2 regions of the Oceanobacillus sp. M65 genome follow, and region 1 is predicted to be linked to the other one. Evidence: predicted binding sites of a transcription regulator. Region 1 holds the regulator's gene; the other holds the start of a gene.
What was found. Region 1 encodes CtsR, which represses protease genes until heat stress. Its sites were predicted from a motif close to ATGGTCAATAAAGGTCAAACA; they were not measured.
Positions count from the first base shown of each region.

Region 2: the regulator CtsR is predicted to act here: its motif matches at 4,706-4,726, upstream of clpP (ATP-dependent Clp endopeptidase proteolytic subunit ClpP).

Region 1 covers NZ_JBQQCJ010000006.1:69,511-77,095, reverse strand. Annotated here, with positions in the region: rRNA gene rrf (5S ribosomal RNA) at 7-122, shown strand; gene ACTWPF_RS18995 (MgtC/SapB family protein) at 295-969, shown strand; gene ACTWPF_RS18990 (CtsR family transcriptional regulator) at 1,182-1,649, shown strand; gene ACTWPF_RS18985 (UvrB/UvrC motif-containing protein) at 1,662-2,210, shown strand; gene ACTWPF_RS18980 (protein arginine kinase) at 2,207-3,271, shown strand; gene clpC (ATP-dependent protease ATP-binding subunit ClpC) at 3,288-5,714, shown strand; gene radA (DNA repair protein RadA) at 5,995-7,368, shown strand.
Region 2 covers NZ_JBQQCJ010000001.1:1,415,847-1,423,431, reverse strand. Annotated here, with positions in the region: gene ACTWPF_RS06710 (ABC transporter ATP-binding protein) at 1-692, shown strand, start outside; gene ACTWPF_RS06705 (ABC transporter substrate-binding protein) at 743-2,383, shown strand; gene ACTWPF_RS06700 (ABC transporter permease) at 2,447-3,451, shown strand; gene nikC (nickel transporter permease) at 3,487-4,392, shown strand; gene clpP (ATP-dependent Clp endopeptidase proteolytic subunit ClpP) at 4,777-5,385, shown strand; gene ACTWPF_RS06685 (HPr family phosphocarrier protein) at 5,545-5,796, opposite strand; gene whiA (DNA-binding protein WhiA) at 5,944-6,894, opposite strand; gene ACTWPF_RS06675 (gluconeogenesis factor YvcK family protein) at 6,962-7,585, opposite strand, start outside.

The sequences.
Region 1 (7,585 bases):
CCGAGGTCTGGTAGCAATAGCGGAGAGGTCACACCTGTTCTCATGCCGAACACAGAAGTTAAGTTCTCCAGCGCCGATGGTAGTTGGGGCTTTGCCCCTGCAAGAGTAGGACGCCGCCAGGCGAATTGAAATGCTAAGTTCACATTTATTGTGTCTTAGCATTTTTTTGTATATTGTTATAATGTTAGGGGGAACGCAAGAGTTTCTCTCTACTAATTAAGGAAAGATCATCATATATTATAAAAGAGAAGACATTGTGGGGAGGTGTGAACACTGGAATCATTTATTGAAGGAATGCTCGGGGAAGACTTCCTCCTTATTATGGCCCGTATACTGTTTGCGCTAATGTTGTCGGGTTTAATTGGATTTGAAAGAGAAATTAAAAATCACTCAGCTGGTTTTCGGACACACATTCTTGTAGGAGTTGGAGCATGTTTGATGATGCTACTATCTTTATATGGATTTGACGTGTTTATGGAAACACATGAGAATGTACAATTTGATCCAGCGCGTATTCCCTCATATGTTATCAGTGGTATTGGGTTTTTAGGTGCCGGTACGATCATAGTATATGGAGGTACAATAAGAGGATTAACTACTGCTGCCTCTATCTGGACAGTGGCAGGTATTGGCCTAGTCGTTGGCGCTGGCATGTATGCAGCTGCCCTTTTTACAACCATTGTTATTTTGTTAAGTTTAATCTTCCTTAATAACTTTGAAAAGCTCTTTAGAAAAGGGAGTACTTCCAACCTAATTCAAATTGTTGCACTACCCGATATTAAGGTGAATGATGTGGTATCCGCTTTTGAGAAGTTTAATTTGTCCATTAAGAATGTAGAAATTATTAAAGCAGAGCATGGTATACGGAACATCTTTATAAAAATTGATAGAAATGATCAGTTAAATAGAATTCACTTTTTTGAAGAGCTCTCTCGTATTGAGCATATAAAGAACATATCTGAAATTTGAAATCGAATAAACCAACAAAGAATCTTACAGTTTTATTTAGCTGTGAGATTTTTTGTAGGCTATAAGAGAAATCAGAGGTTTCGCCCTTGTGGTTTTTGTCTAAGATAAATAGGGAAAACAATTATTTGCATCTCTTGTGATTTGTCGTATAATAAGAATATAGTCAAAGATAGTCAAAGTCAAAAGCCTTTGTTGAAAAGGAGGTGCATAGTATGAGCAATATTTCCGACATCATTGAAAATTACTTAAAACAAATTCTTCAAGACAGAGGGAAAAATGCAATTGAAATAAAACGAAGTGAAATTGCCGATCAATTTCAATGTGTGCCCTCGCAAATAAATTATGTTATTAAAACAAGATTTACTGTGGAAAAAGGGTATATAGTAGAGAGTAAACGGGGCGGCGGAGGATATATTCGAATCATGCGTGTTATTCATCAAGACAATTCCGAACTTATCGATGAAATTATAAACATGATTAATCCAACGGTAACGCAGCAGGCAGCAATAGATGTTCTCGATCGATTACTCGATGAACAGCTTATTACAACACGTGAAGCGAAGATCATGCTAAGTGCCATAGGAAGGAATACGTTAGCGTTTCAACTTCCTTTGCGAGATGAAGTGCGCGCAAGGGTCTTAACGGCCATGCTGTCTACATTGAAATACTTAAATAAGTAAGGGGGGTTTTTCATGGAATGTCAGGAATGCCATGAGCGTCCTGCTACACTGCACTTTACACAATACGTTAACGGACAAAAAAGTGAAGTTCATGTTTGTGAGGTTTGTGCAAAGGAAAAGGGATATATGAACTATCCTGAAGAAGGATATTCGTTGCATAACTTACTTTCAGGCTTAATGAATTTTGATACCTCTACGATTAAGGGACCACAGCAAAATACTTTTCAGCAGGTACAAGAATTACAGTGCCCAAAATGTGAAATGACATTTTCTGAATTCAAACAGGTGGGGAAATTCGGTTGCGCTGTATGCTATGACACGTTTTCCAGTCGCCTGGACCCTATATTCCGTCGTGTTCATGCAGGGAATACGAAGCATCAAGGTAAGATCCCCAAACGCCAAGGTGGAGACCTGCATAATAAGAAATTAATGGAAGATTACAAGTCCAAATTAAAAAGACTGATTGAAGATGAAGCCTTTGAAGAAGCTGCAGAAGTAAGAGATAAAATAAAGGCGTTGGAAAATAATACACAGGATCCGGAAGAGGGTGATCCTTCATGACACTACAAAATTTTATGAATGAAGCAATTAGTCCTTGGATGCGTGAGGAAGGGCCTGACAGTGACATTGTATTAAGTAGCCGTATACGTCTGGCGCGGAATTTTGCGAATGTGTCCTATCCAATTATTGCAGACAAGGATAAATTGGAAGAGATACGTGATTTCTTTCGTGACAATTATGAGAATCAATCATTTGAGGAATATAAGGATTTCGCTTTTGTGGCGATAAGTGATTTATCCCCTGTTGAGAAACGAGTACTGGTGGAGAAGCATTTAATCAGCCCCCATCTTGCGGAAAACGCAGAAATCGCTGCAGCTTTAATTTCTGAAAATGAACAGGTTTCCCTAATGGTCAATGAAGAGGACCATATTCGTATCCAGTTGTACCTCCCAGGTTTCCAACTGGAAAATGCATTGCAGAAAGCTTTTACATTTGATGATTTCCTTGAAGAAAAAGTCAATTATGCTTTTGATGAAACGAGAGGTTACTTAACAAGCTGCCCGACAAATGTCGGCACTGGCATGCGTGCTTCTGTTATGATGCATCTGCCCGCTCTGGCAATGACCAAGCAAATTAATAGGATGATTCCAGCAATTAACCAGCTCGGCCTTGTGGTTAGAGGAATCTATGGTGAGGGCAGTGAAGCAATAGGGAGCATCTTCCAAATATCTAATCAAATTACACTTGGTAAGACAGAGGAAGACATTGTCGAGGACCTACAGAGTGTTGTAAAGCAGCTAATTGATCATGAGAGAAAAGCACGCAGTCGAATTATGGAGCAATCAAGAACCTCATTGGAGGATCGAATTTTCCGTTCATATGGAGTCTTGGAATACAGCAGAGTCATCGAATCAAAAGAGGCAGCTGTTTGTCTCTCCAATGTACGACTTGGTATTGATTTAGGATTCATTGAAAACGTATCGCGGAATATATTAAATGAACTAATGATTTTAACTCAACCAGGGTTTCTTCAACAATATGCGAAGCGTACACTTACCGCCAATGAACGGGATGTACTTCGCGCTTCATTGATCCGGGAAAGACTGCAATTGGAAAAATAGTTAGGAGGAATACAATATGATGTTTGGACGATTTACAGAGAGAGCACAAAAAGTGCTTGCCTTGTCACAAGAAGAAGCGGTCCGTCTCGGGCACAATAATATTGGAACAGAGCACATCTTACTAGGACTGGTTCGTGAAGGTGAAGGCATCGCTGCGAAAGCATTGCAGTCCCTCGGATTGGAAGTAGCAAAAATTCAAGAAGAAGTAGAAAAACTAATTGGTGTGGGCAAACAACCAATGCAATCTATTCACTATACCCCACGAGCAAAAAAGGTGGTAGAGCTGTCGCAGGATGAGGCAAGAAAGCTAGGACATTCCTATGTAGGAACAGAGCATATCCTTCTTGGTCTTATTCGTGAAGGTGAAGGGGTAGCAGCCCGAGTGCTTAATAATCTAGGTGTGAGCCTTAATAAAGCGAGACAACAGGTGCTTCAATTACTTGGAAGCAATGAATCGCAAGCAGGTCGCCAGGGCCGTGGGCAGCAGTCTAGTGCCAATACACCGACATTAGATTCACTAGCAAGAGATCTAACAGTAAGTGCGAAAGAAGGAAAAATAGACCCTGTTATCGGCCGTAGTAAAGAAATTGAACGTGTTATTCAAGTGCTTAGCCGTCGTACAAAGAATAACCCTGTTCTTATTGGTGAACCAGGTGTCGGGAAGACAGCTGTTGCAGAAGGTTTAGCTCAGCAAATTATTGACAATGAGGTACCAGAAACATTACGTGATAAACGCGTTATGACCCTAGATATGGGTACAGTTGTTGCAGGTACAAAGTATCGTGGTGAGTTTGAGGATCGCCTTAAAAAGGTGATGGAAGAAATTCGCCAGGCGAACAATATTATACTGTTCATCGATGAATTGCACACCCTAATTGGTGCTGGTGGTGCAGAAGGGGCGATCGATGCCTCCAATATTCTGAAACCATCCCTAGCACGTGGTGAACTGCAATGCATTGGTGCCACCACGATGGATGAGTATCGTAAATACATTGAAAAAGACGCAGCGCTTGAGCGTCGTTTCCAACCAATCCAAGTGGATGAACCAACATTGGATGAGACGATTCAAATTTTGAGTGGCTTGCGTGATAGATATGAAGCACATCACAGGGTAACAATAACGGACGAAGCGATTGAGGCAGCAGCAAATCTTTCTGACCGTTATATTACGGATCGCTTTTTACCTGATAAAGCAATTGATTTAATTGATGAAGCTGGTTCTAAGGTACGCTTGCGTTCTTACACCGTGCCACCAAATTTAAAAGATCTTGAACAAAAGCTAGAAGAAGTACGTAAAGAAAAAGACGCAGCTGTTCAAAGCCAGGAATTTGAAAAGGCAGCTTCTTTACGAGATTCTGAGCAACGCCTACGGGAAGAGCTAGATGAAACGAAAAATCAATGGAAAGAAAAGCAGGGACAAACAGATTCTGAAGTAACAGTAGAGGACATTGCTAGCGTTGTTTCCATCTGGACTGGAGTACCTGTGTCCAGATTAACGAAGGACGAGACTGACCGTCTGTTAAACATGGAGGACACCTTACACAAACGCGTGATTGGTCAAGAAGAGGCAGTAAATGCAATCTCCAAGGCGATTCGCAGAGCGCGTGCTGGATTGAAAGATCCGAAGCGACCAATTGGTTCCTTTATCTTCTTAGGACCAACAGGGGTTGGGAAAACGGAGCTTGCTCGTGCGCTTGCTGAGACCATGTTTGCCGATGAGGATGCTATGATCCGAATTGATATGTCTGAGTACATGGAGAAGCATTCCACCTCAAGGCTTGTTGGGTCACCTCCAGGTTATGTGGGATATGATGAAGGTGGACAGCTAACAGAAAAAGTCCGTAGAAAACCTTACTCTGTTGTCCTGCTTGATGAAGTGGAAAAAGCACATCCAGAAGTATTTAACATTCTATTACAAGTCCTTGAAGATGGAAGGTTAACCGATTCTAAAGGACGTTTAGTAGATTTCCGTAATACCGTGCTCATTATGACATCCAATGTGGGAGCAAGTGAGCTGAAACGGAGTAAGAACCTTGGTTTTACCCTTGGCGAAGAAGGCCAGGACTACAAAGATATGAAGGCTAAAGTAACAGAGGAAATGAAGAAAGCCTTCCGTCCGGAATTTCTTAACCGTATTGATGAAATGATTGTCTTCCATTCTCTTGAGAAGAAGCATATGAAAGATATTGTTACTTTAATGGTCAACCAATTACAAAGTAGACTAAAAGAACAGGATATCAATTTCTCCCTTACTGATAAGGCAGTAGAAAAAATTGCGAATGAAGGTTTTGATCCAGAATACGGTGCCAGACCGCTAAGACGTTCCATTCAAAAAAATATAGAAGACCTTTTATCAGAGGAATTATTAAAGGGCACCATAGAAAAAGGTCAAAAAATAAAAATAGGGCTGAACAGTAAAGGGGAATACACCTTACTGCCATAAATTAGTCGCTATGAGACATGGTAAAAGCAGTTTGCTAACTTAGCATGGCCTATGGAAGGAGCTAGAAGATTAACAAGAATCTTCTAGCTTTTTTCACAAGGCTTTTTTTAATCGGGATCCCATGCGCTACATAATTTGGGGGACTTAGTTAGTAGTTTTTCTTCCCAATCTATAGCTAAATGTGGCATGAATATGGTAATTTTTAATTGAATTGATAGGAACCTGTAACTTTATATCGGCTCAAAACGTATATAATAGAAACAAAGAAGGGAATAAAGAGATGGCAAAGCGAAAAACAAAATTTGTATGTCAAGAATGTGGATATGAATCTGCCAGATGGATGGGCAAGTGCCCTGGCTGTAACAATTGGAACACACTTGTAGAAGAAATAGAAGCATCTGGCTCAGCAGGAAAGCATACATTCAATATAGGGTCCAAATCAGCAGGTAAGCCAGAAAAGATAACAGCAATTGAATCACAAAAAGAGCCAAGGATCACAACGGCCATGAAGGAATTTAACCGTGTGCTGGGTGGGGGTATTGTGCCAGGATCCCTTGTTCTAGTTGGTGGGGACCCTGGTATTGGGAAATCAACCTTACTACTGCAAATTGCTTCCCAGCTTGCAGATAAACAATTAAACGTGCTTTATATCTCTGGAGAGGAATCTACACGTCAGACTAAGTTGCGTGCAGACCGACTCGGGGTAACATCAGACTTATTATATGTATTATCTGAGACAAATTTATTTGATATAGCAAAGCAGATTGAGGAAATAAAGCCATCATTTGTCGTAGTAGACTCCATTCAAACGATATTTCGTGAAGAGATATCAAGTGCCCCAGGCAGTGTCTCACAGGTTAGGGAGTCTACAAGCGAATTAATGAAGCTAGCAAAATCCAATGGCATTCCGATCTTTATTGTCGGACATGTTACGAAAGAAGGGTCTATTGCCGGACCGCGACTTTTAGAGCACATGGTAGATGCCGTGCTGTACTTCGAAGGAGAACGACATCATAGCTACCGCATTTTACGTGGTGTGAAAAACAGGTTCGGTAGTACCAATGAAATGGGTATTTTTGAAATGAAGGAAGAAGGACTTCGTGAAGTCATGAATCCTTCCGAAATATTTCTAGAGGAGCGGTCCCAGGGAGCGGCAGGTTCAACAGTCGTCGCTTCCATGGAAGGAACAAGGCCAGTACTTGTGGAAATTCAGGCACTTATATCTCCTTCAAGTTTCGGAAACCCACGGCGTATGGCAACGGGCGTTGATAACAATCGTGTTCCATTATTAATGGCAGTATTAGAAAAACGCGTTGGCCTTATGCTGCAAAACCAGGATGCTTATATAAAAGTTGCAGGCGGGGTTAAGCTTGATGAACCAGCAATTGATCTAGCAATTGCGGTAAGCATAGCCTCAAGTTTTCGCGATCAGCCAACTAAAGGTGAAGATATATTTGTTGGGGAGGTCGGTTTAACAGGAGAGATTAGAAGAGTATCCCGCATAGAGCAACGGGTACAGGAAGCGGCAAAACTGGGCTTTAAACGGGTTATTTGTCCTAAGAAAAACCTGGATGGCTGGACTGCACCAAAAGGGATAGAAGTAATTGGTGTTGATACGGTACAAGAAGCGCTTAAGGTAGGGCTAGGTCAATAGATTACCATTAAAATGGAAAACTAGTAAAAAAGGTTTGAAATAGAATTAGGAGTATGGTACCATTATACGTTTAACAAATTGATTATCACAAAAAAATATGCTATGATAACTGCCATAAACTGTATTTGCTTAATTACTAGATGCTTCTTAGACTGAGACTTTCTAACGCAGTGTACCGGTGTTCGGCAATAATTGGTAGTAAGCTTTTTTTTCTTAT
Region 2 (7,585 bases), on a different contig from region 1:
TAATTTTTCAGGATCCTTATGCTTCCCTGAATCCAAGGAAGACAATTGAGCAGATCATTACGGAGCCCATGAAAATATTTCAGATGGAAAAAGCAGCACGTAAACAAAAACTGGACCGCTTACTAGATGTAGTTGGCTTAAGTTCCTATCACAAATCTCGCTATCCCCACGAGTTTAGTGGCGGACAGAGGCAACGTATCGGGATTGCCCGTTCTTTGGCACTAGACCCTGAGCTTGTCATATGTGATGAACCGGTTTCCGCCTTAGATGTATCCATTCAAGCACAAGTTATAAACTTGTTAGAAGAACTTCAAGAGGAGTTTAAACTAACGTACATTTTTATTGCCCATGATTTAAGTGTAATCCATCATATAAGTGATCGAGTGGCGGTTATGTATTTAGGTGAACTTGTGGAGATTGGAGATGCAGCTGAAGTCTATCAATCTCCTAAACATCCTTATACACAGGCACTTCTATCCGCTGTACCAAAAGTAAATCCTCATCAAGAAAAGGAGAGAATCATCTTAAAAGGTGATCTGCCATCACCAGCGAATCCACCAAAAGGGTGCAAGTTTCATACTCGTTGTCCATTCGCAGAAGCAATTTGCCGCAGTGAAAAGCCAACTATGAAACAAGTGTCTTTAACAGGGCAAATGGCTGCCTGCCACTTTGCAAAGGAGGTGGTGAATTAATCATACTGCTTCTAGAAACGTTGAAAGAAATCATACGAGGGGGATAAATAGTGATAAACAAAAAATGGTTAGGAATACTAGTCTTGTTGTTTGCAATGCTGCTTGCTGTCAGTGCGTGTACTGGTGATGACACGGATTCTAGTAATGAAGAATCCAATGAGGAATCAGCAAATGAGGATGGCACAGAAGATGTAGCTGGTGAAAAAACACTCATATTCGGCCGTGGCGCGGATTCCATTCAATTAGACCCATCAAAAGTAACCGATGGCGAATCAATCTATGTTACGAATCAAATTTATGACACACTTGTACGTTACGAGGAAGACAGTACGGAAGTAAAACCTGCACTAGCAACAGAGTGGACGCCTAGTGAAGACGGGTTAACCTGGACTTTTAAGCTTAGAGATGATGTAACGTTCCATGACGGAAATGATTTCACAGCAGAAGACGTTGTATTTAACTTCGAGCGTTGGGCTACATCTGCTGAATATATTTATTACGGCTACATGTTCGGAGCTTCTGAAGAGAACTTAGGTGGGATTATAGAATCCGTGGAAGCTACTAGTGACTACGAGGTAACCTTCACGCTAAGTGAGCCTAATGCTCCATTTTTACAAACCCTTGCAATGCCTCCTTTTGGAATTGCGAGCCCTAAAGCTGTTGAAGAACATGGAGAAGATTATTTCAAAAACCCTGTTGGAACAGGACCATTTGTATTCAGCGAATGGGTACCGGATGACAGCATTACGGTTACAAAAAACAATGACTATTTTGGAGATGCAGCAAAGGTAGATAAAGTAATCTTCCGTACAATTCCTGATAATGGTGCGCGTTTTATGGAACTACAGTCAGGTTCCATTGATATGATGACAGGCTTAAACCCTCAGGATATTCAAACGATAGATGCTGATGAAAGCTTACAGATTATCGAGCGCCCATCCATGAATATTAGTTATATGGCGATGAACACGGATAAAGAGGGTCCACTTGCTGAAAAGGCTGTCCGTCAGGCGATTAACTTGGCTATCGATAAAGAAAAGCTTGTCTCCCTTTACGAAGGAATTGGCAAGCCTGCTAAAAACCCTCTTCCACCTTCATTATGGGGATATAATGATGACATTGAAGACTATGGATACGATGTAGAAAAAGCGAAAGAATTGCTCGCTGAAGCAGGCTACGCTGATGGTTTTGATATTACATTAAATACGTTCTCTAACCCAAGACCATACATGCCTCAACCTAAAGTAAGTGCACAAGCAATCCAAGAAATGCTGAAAGAAGTAAATATTAATGTCGAGGTCATTGAAAGTGATTGGGACACACATTTGTCTCTAACAGAAAATGGCGAACATGACATGGCGTTTTTAGGCTGGACCGGCGATAACGGAGATCCAGACAATTTCCTCTATGTTTTACTCGATAAGGACAATGCAAAAATGGGTTCAGCTGGAAATATTGCATTCTATAAGAGTGATGAAGTCCATGATTTATTGAAGGCAGCCCAAACCGAAATGGACCAAGAAAAACGAACAGAATTATACTTGGAAGCACAGGAATTAATTCATGAGGATGCACCATGGTTCCCAATTGCCCATACAACACCGCCAATTGCAGCAAACAGCAAAGTGGTTGATTATGTGCCACACTCAACTGGAAGTGAACCTTTTAATATGCTTGATATTCAAGAGTAATGTAACAGGAGTGGTGCCGTGGAGCTACAACGACACCACTCCCAATAAAAGGAGGTGTGTTTGATGCTGAAATATATTACCAAACGCTTGCTGATGCTCATCCCTGTTCTTATTGGTGTTTCCATTATTACGTTCTCACTCATTCATTTAATTCCTGGCGATCCTGCACGTAGTATGCTTGGAGAAAAGGCAACAGAGGAGCAATTGAGTGCGTTACGCCAAGAGCTAGGGCTGAACGATCCGTACATTGTTCAATACGGCCGTTTTTTAGGGGATATACTTCAGGGAGATTTGGGACAATCTATCCAATCAAAGGAATCCATTGGATATGAATTGTTACATAAGCTACCAGCAACTGTAGAGCTGACCTTATTTGCTATGTTACTTGCTGTCAGCATCGGTATTCTCGCAGGTGTAATTGCAGCAGTAAAGCAATATTCCTGGTTTGATAACATCAGTATGACAGGTGCTTTATTTGGTGTGTCACTCCCCATCTTCTGGCTTGGTCTTATGATGATTTGGTTCTTCTCCGTCAAACTAAATATTCTCCCACCTTCTGGCAGACTGACACCAGGCATCGAAATGAATACCATAACAAATTTCTATCTGCTAGATAGTCTTTTGACAGGGAATTTCCGTGCATTTAAAGATGCCTTTTTACATTTACTAATGCCTGGCATTGCATTAGGGACCATACCCATGGCTATTATTGCGCGAATGACACGCTCCAGCATGTTGGAAGTGATGAAACAAGACTATATTCGTACCGCAGATGCCAAGGGATTAAAAACACGATTGATTATCTTTCACCATGCCTTAAAAAATGCCTTCCTTCCTGTCCTTACAGTTATCGGATTGCAATTCGGTCTATTGCTAGGAGGAGCCGTGCTTACTGAAACGATATTTTCATGGCCAGGCATCGGACGATATGTATATTTGGCCGTTTTAGGAAGGGATTATCCCGTTGTGCAAAGCACGATCTTAATTGTGGCAACGATATTTGTGCTCGTTAACTTATTAACAGACCTACTGTACAAGTATTTTGATCCGAGGATTCGTTATGAATAATTGCGTTGCAGGACATTTGAAAGGATGTGATTACGATGGCGCGCACTCCTGAACCCGTAACAAATACAGCCAGTGGAGAATCCATAAAAGCTTCTAAACCTATTCCCTTATGGCTTGAAGCGGGGTTCCGAATAATAAAGAGTAAAACAGCCCTTATCGGTGTGATTATCATTGTGTTACTTGTTCTAACTGCTATTCTAGCACCTGTGATTGCTACACATAGCCCAACTGCCCAAGATATCGTCAATCGCTATCAGGCCCCCTCTTCAGACCATTTACTCGGAACAGACGAACTTGGCAGAGACATTTTTTCGAGGATTGTTTATGGGACAAGGATCTCTATCCAGATTGGAGTCATTGCGGTAAGTATTTCACTCGCTATTGGTGTTTTACTTGGCGGAATCGCTGGCTATTATGGACGTTGGATTGATCAAATCGTCATGCGCTTTATTGACATTATGATGGCATTCCCAAGTATTCTCATGGCAATCGCATTGGTTGCTGTACTTGGACCGAGTTTACAAAATGCTATGATTGCGGTTGGTATTGTGGGAATTCCACAATTTGCGAGGATTGTACGTTCGGCAGTGTTATCTATCAAAGAGAATGAATATATTGAGGCAGCGAAATCAATTGGGGCTAAACATGGCAGGATTCTTATACAGCACGTCCTTCCAAATTGTGTTGCACCGATTATCGTACAGGCTACACTCGGCGTTGGGACTGCCATATTAGATGCAGCTGGTTTAAGCTTCCTTGGTCTTGGTGCTCAGCCGCCAACACCTGAATGGGGTGCAATGTTAAGTGATGGACGAGCTGCGATTCAAAATGCCCCTTGGGTTGTTGCCTTTCCTGGTCTTGCAATTTTCTTAGTCGTCCTTGGCTTTAATTTATTTGGCGATGGTTTAAGGGATGCCCTAGATCCCCGATTAAAACAATAATTTTATGACAACGTGAATTAAGATCTACTCATCTCTCTATCGTTTCGTACCCATGAAATATCACGATGAGGAGATGGGTTTATTTTCCTGAGAATAAGGGAATGATGGAATGAGTATAAAGTGAAACTTCATTTGATGAGGGGGTTCCCTATCTTCCCTACCAAATGTTAGTTTGAACGAATCGGACCTTTTCTGGCAGTTGCCCCCACTTTGTATGATGGATTTCCCCTACCTTTTTAAAGTGGGGGTATTAAGCCAGTAAAGGCGGAATACATACCGCTCTACTAATAAGGTGAAACCTGTCGAACTATTTTATTTGACCTTTTTTGACCTATTAGGTATGATAAGTATATCCAATCCAAAACATGGATAAAAGTGAAACAATTGAAGGAGGATTTACAAATGAATTTAATTCCTACAGTTATTGAACAAACGAATCGTGGAGAACGCGCCTATGATATTTACTCACGTCTATTAAAAGACCGCATTATTATGCTGGGAAGCGCGATTGATGATAATGTAGCAAATTCAATCGTAGCACAATTGCTTTTCCTTGAGGCAGAAGATCCTGAGAAAGATATTTCCCTATACATCAACTCACCTGGTGGATCAATCACAGCGGGTATGGCTATTTTTGATACAATGCAGTTTATCAAATCAGATGTTTCTACAATCTGTACTGGGATGGCAGCATCAATGGGAGCATTCCTACTTGCAGCTGGTGAAAAAGGAAAACGTTATGCTCTTCCTAATAGTGAGGTTATGATTCATCAGCCACTTGGCGGTACGCAAGGTCAAGCTACTGATATTGAGATTCATGCAAAACGTATCATTCAAATGCGTGAGAAAATTAATGAAATCCTATCTGAACGTACTGGACAGCCAATTGAAGTTATTGAGCGTGATACAGATCGCGATAACTTTATGACAGCTCAAAGATCAGTTGACTATGGTCTAATTGACAAAATTTTAGAACGTAATACAGATAAATAATTTCTGGAAATTAAAAATGTCCACCTTCGCTCAACTTGTAGCGATAGTGGACATTTTTCTTTTACTTAGGATGTCAAAACAGTAATTGAACCGTACTTGCTCAAACAAGCATTTTATCATCCCTAAGATACAAAAATCCCTTTCGTTAAGAAAGGGATTTTATTCTGTTACAAAGGCAGCTAACTCTTGGATAGCTTTTTCTTCGTCTTCTCCATCACCAAAGATAATAATCTCTTCGTCACTGGCAACGGCTAAACTCATTAAGCCCATGATACTTTTAGCATTTACCCGCTTGCCTTCTTTTTCTAAATACAAATGAGAACTGAAACGGTTTGCCAGTTGTACAAATTCTGCAGCTGGTCTTGCCTGCAATCCTGTTGGTAATTCCACCTTAACTTGTTTCTCCTGCATCGCCATCACCCTTCTCTACGTAAGCGTTATCATTTGAAGTGAAAAACTATCCGATTTGGCATCCCCATACCGGATCTATAAAGCATTATATCTTTAAATTTTTTAAATTATTCGTATTATATCATGGAGACCTAAAAAAGAAAATCCTTACCCATTCTCTAATAGGTCTCCACGCTTAATTTTTTCAGCAAATTCATCTATTTTCTTCAGTCGGTGATTAACGCCAGATTTAGAAATTTTGCCACTGCTTACTAGTTCACCAAGCTCTTTTAATGAAACATCCTGATGTTGCACACGCAATACAGCAATTTCACGTAATTTTTCTGGTAGCTGATCTAAGCCTACAGTCCGCTCAATTAAATTAATGTTTTCAATCTGACGGAATGCAGCACCAATGGTTTTATTTAGATTTGCGGTTTCACAGTTAACGAGACGATTAACAGAATTGCGCATATCTCTTACAATTCGGACATCCTCAAACTTAAATAAAGCATTATGTGCCCCAATGATACTTAGAAACTCCGTTATCTTCTCTGCTTCTTTAATATACACAATGAAGCCATTCTTTCGCTCTAACATTCTTGCATGAAGCCCAAACTCATTAATAAGCTCACAAAGTGCATCATTGTGCTCCTGGTAAAAGTTAAATATCTCCAAATGGTAAGAAGACGTTTCTGGATTATTAATCGAACCACCTGCAAGGAAAGCACCACGCAAATAGGATTTCTTGCAACACTTTTTCTTCATATAATTGCTAGAAATGGACCTACTAAATGTATGCTTTGTTGTTAAAATCTCTAGATCTATAAGTAAGTCCTGTACTTCTTCCTTCATCCGTACAATATAAACATTATTCTTTTTTAGCTTCATTTTTTTGCGCACGAGTAGTTCGACAGGCAGATGATAGAGGGATTTAATTAAGGTGTAAATTCTCCTTGCAATCGCAGCATTTTCTGTTTGTACATCGAGCACGTATTTTTGTTTTGATAAGGAAATGGCACCATTCATTCGAATGAGTGAGGCTAATTCTGCCTTTTTACAGCATTCATCCACCTCTATTGCTGTTAATTCCTTCTTTATTTCTGATGCAAATGACATTGGGTATCCCCCCTCTCTATTTCCCAATTACTTTTGCTGGTTTTGTTGACTATCTGCTGAAATTTCTCTATAAAATCGAATAAAGCAACTGTGCTACTTTCGAATTATCATGTCTCAGCATTTTCTGGGAATGGTTAATAATATCCCCTTCAATAATTTGTAGACCCATTTTAAGAAGTTGATCTGTGTCATAAATAACCGGCTCAGCATTTTCTTCCGCATAGATTTCCCGAACGGAACGAACGATTGGCTCATTATGTACCACGATAGCATCTACACTATCCTCTCCTATATGGTCCCGTATAGCCTGTACATGGTTGGAAGCAGTGTAACCAGTTGTTTCTCCGGCCTGGGTCATGACATTACAGACATAGACAACTTTTCCCTTTGTTTCGCGAATTGCCTCATCTATCTTTGGCATAATGACAGTCGGCATAATACTTGTATATAGGCTTCCTGGAGCGATCACCACAAGGTCAGCATTTTCAATCGCTCTAACTGCGTTTGGCAATGGCTGGACCGGTTGTGGACTTAAAAACACCCGATCAATTTGTTTATTGGATAATGGAATATTCGATTCCCCAGAAACAATGGTTCCATCCTTCATCTTTGCGTGAAGTGACATATTATCGTTAGAGATAGGATAGATCTTCCCTTTCACATTCAGTACACGGGAAATCTCTTTTATCCC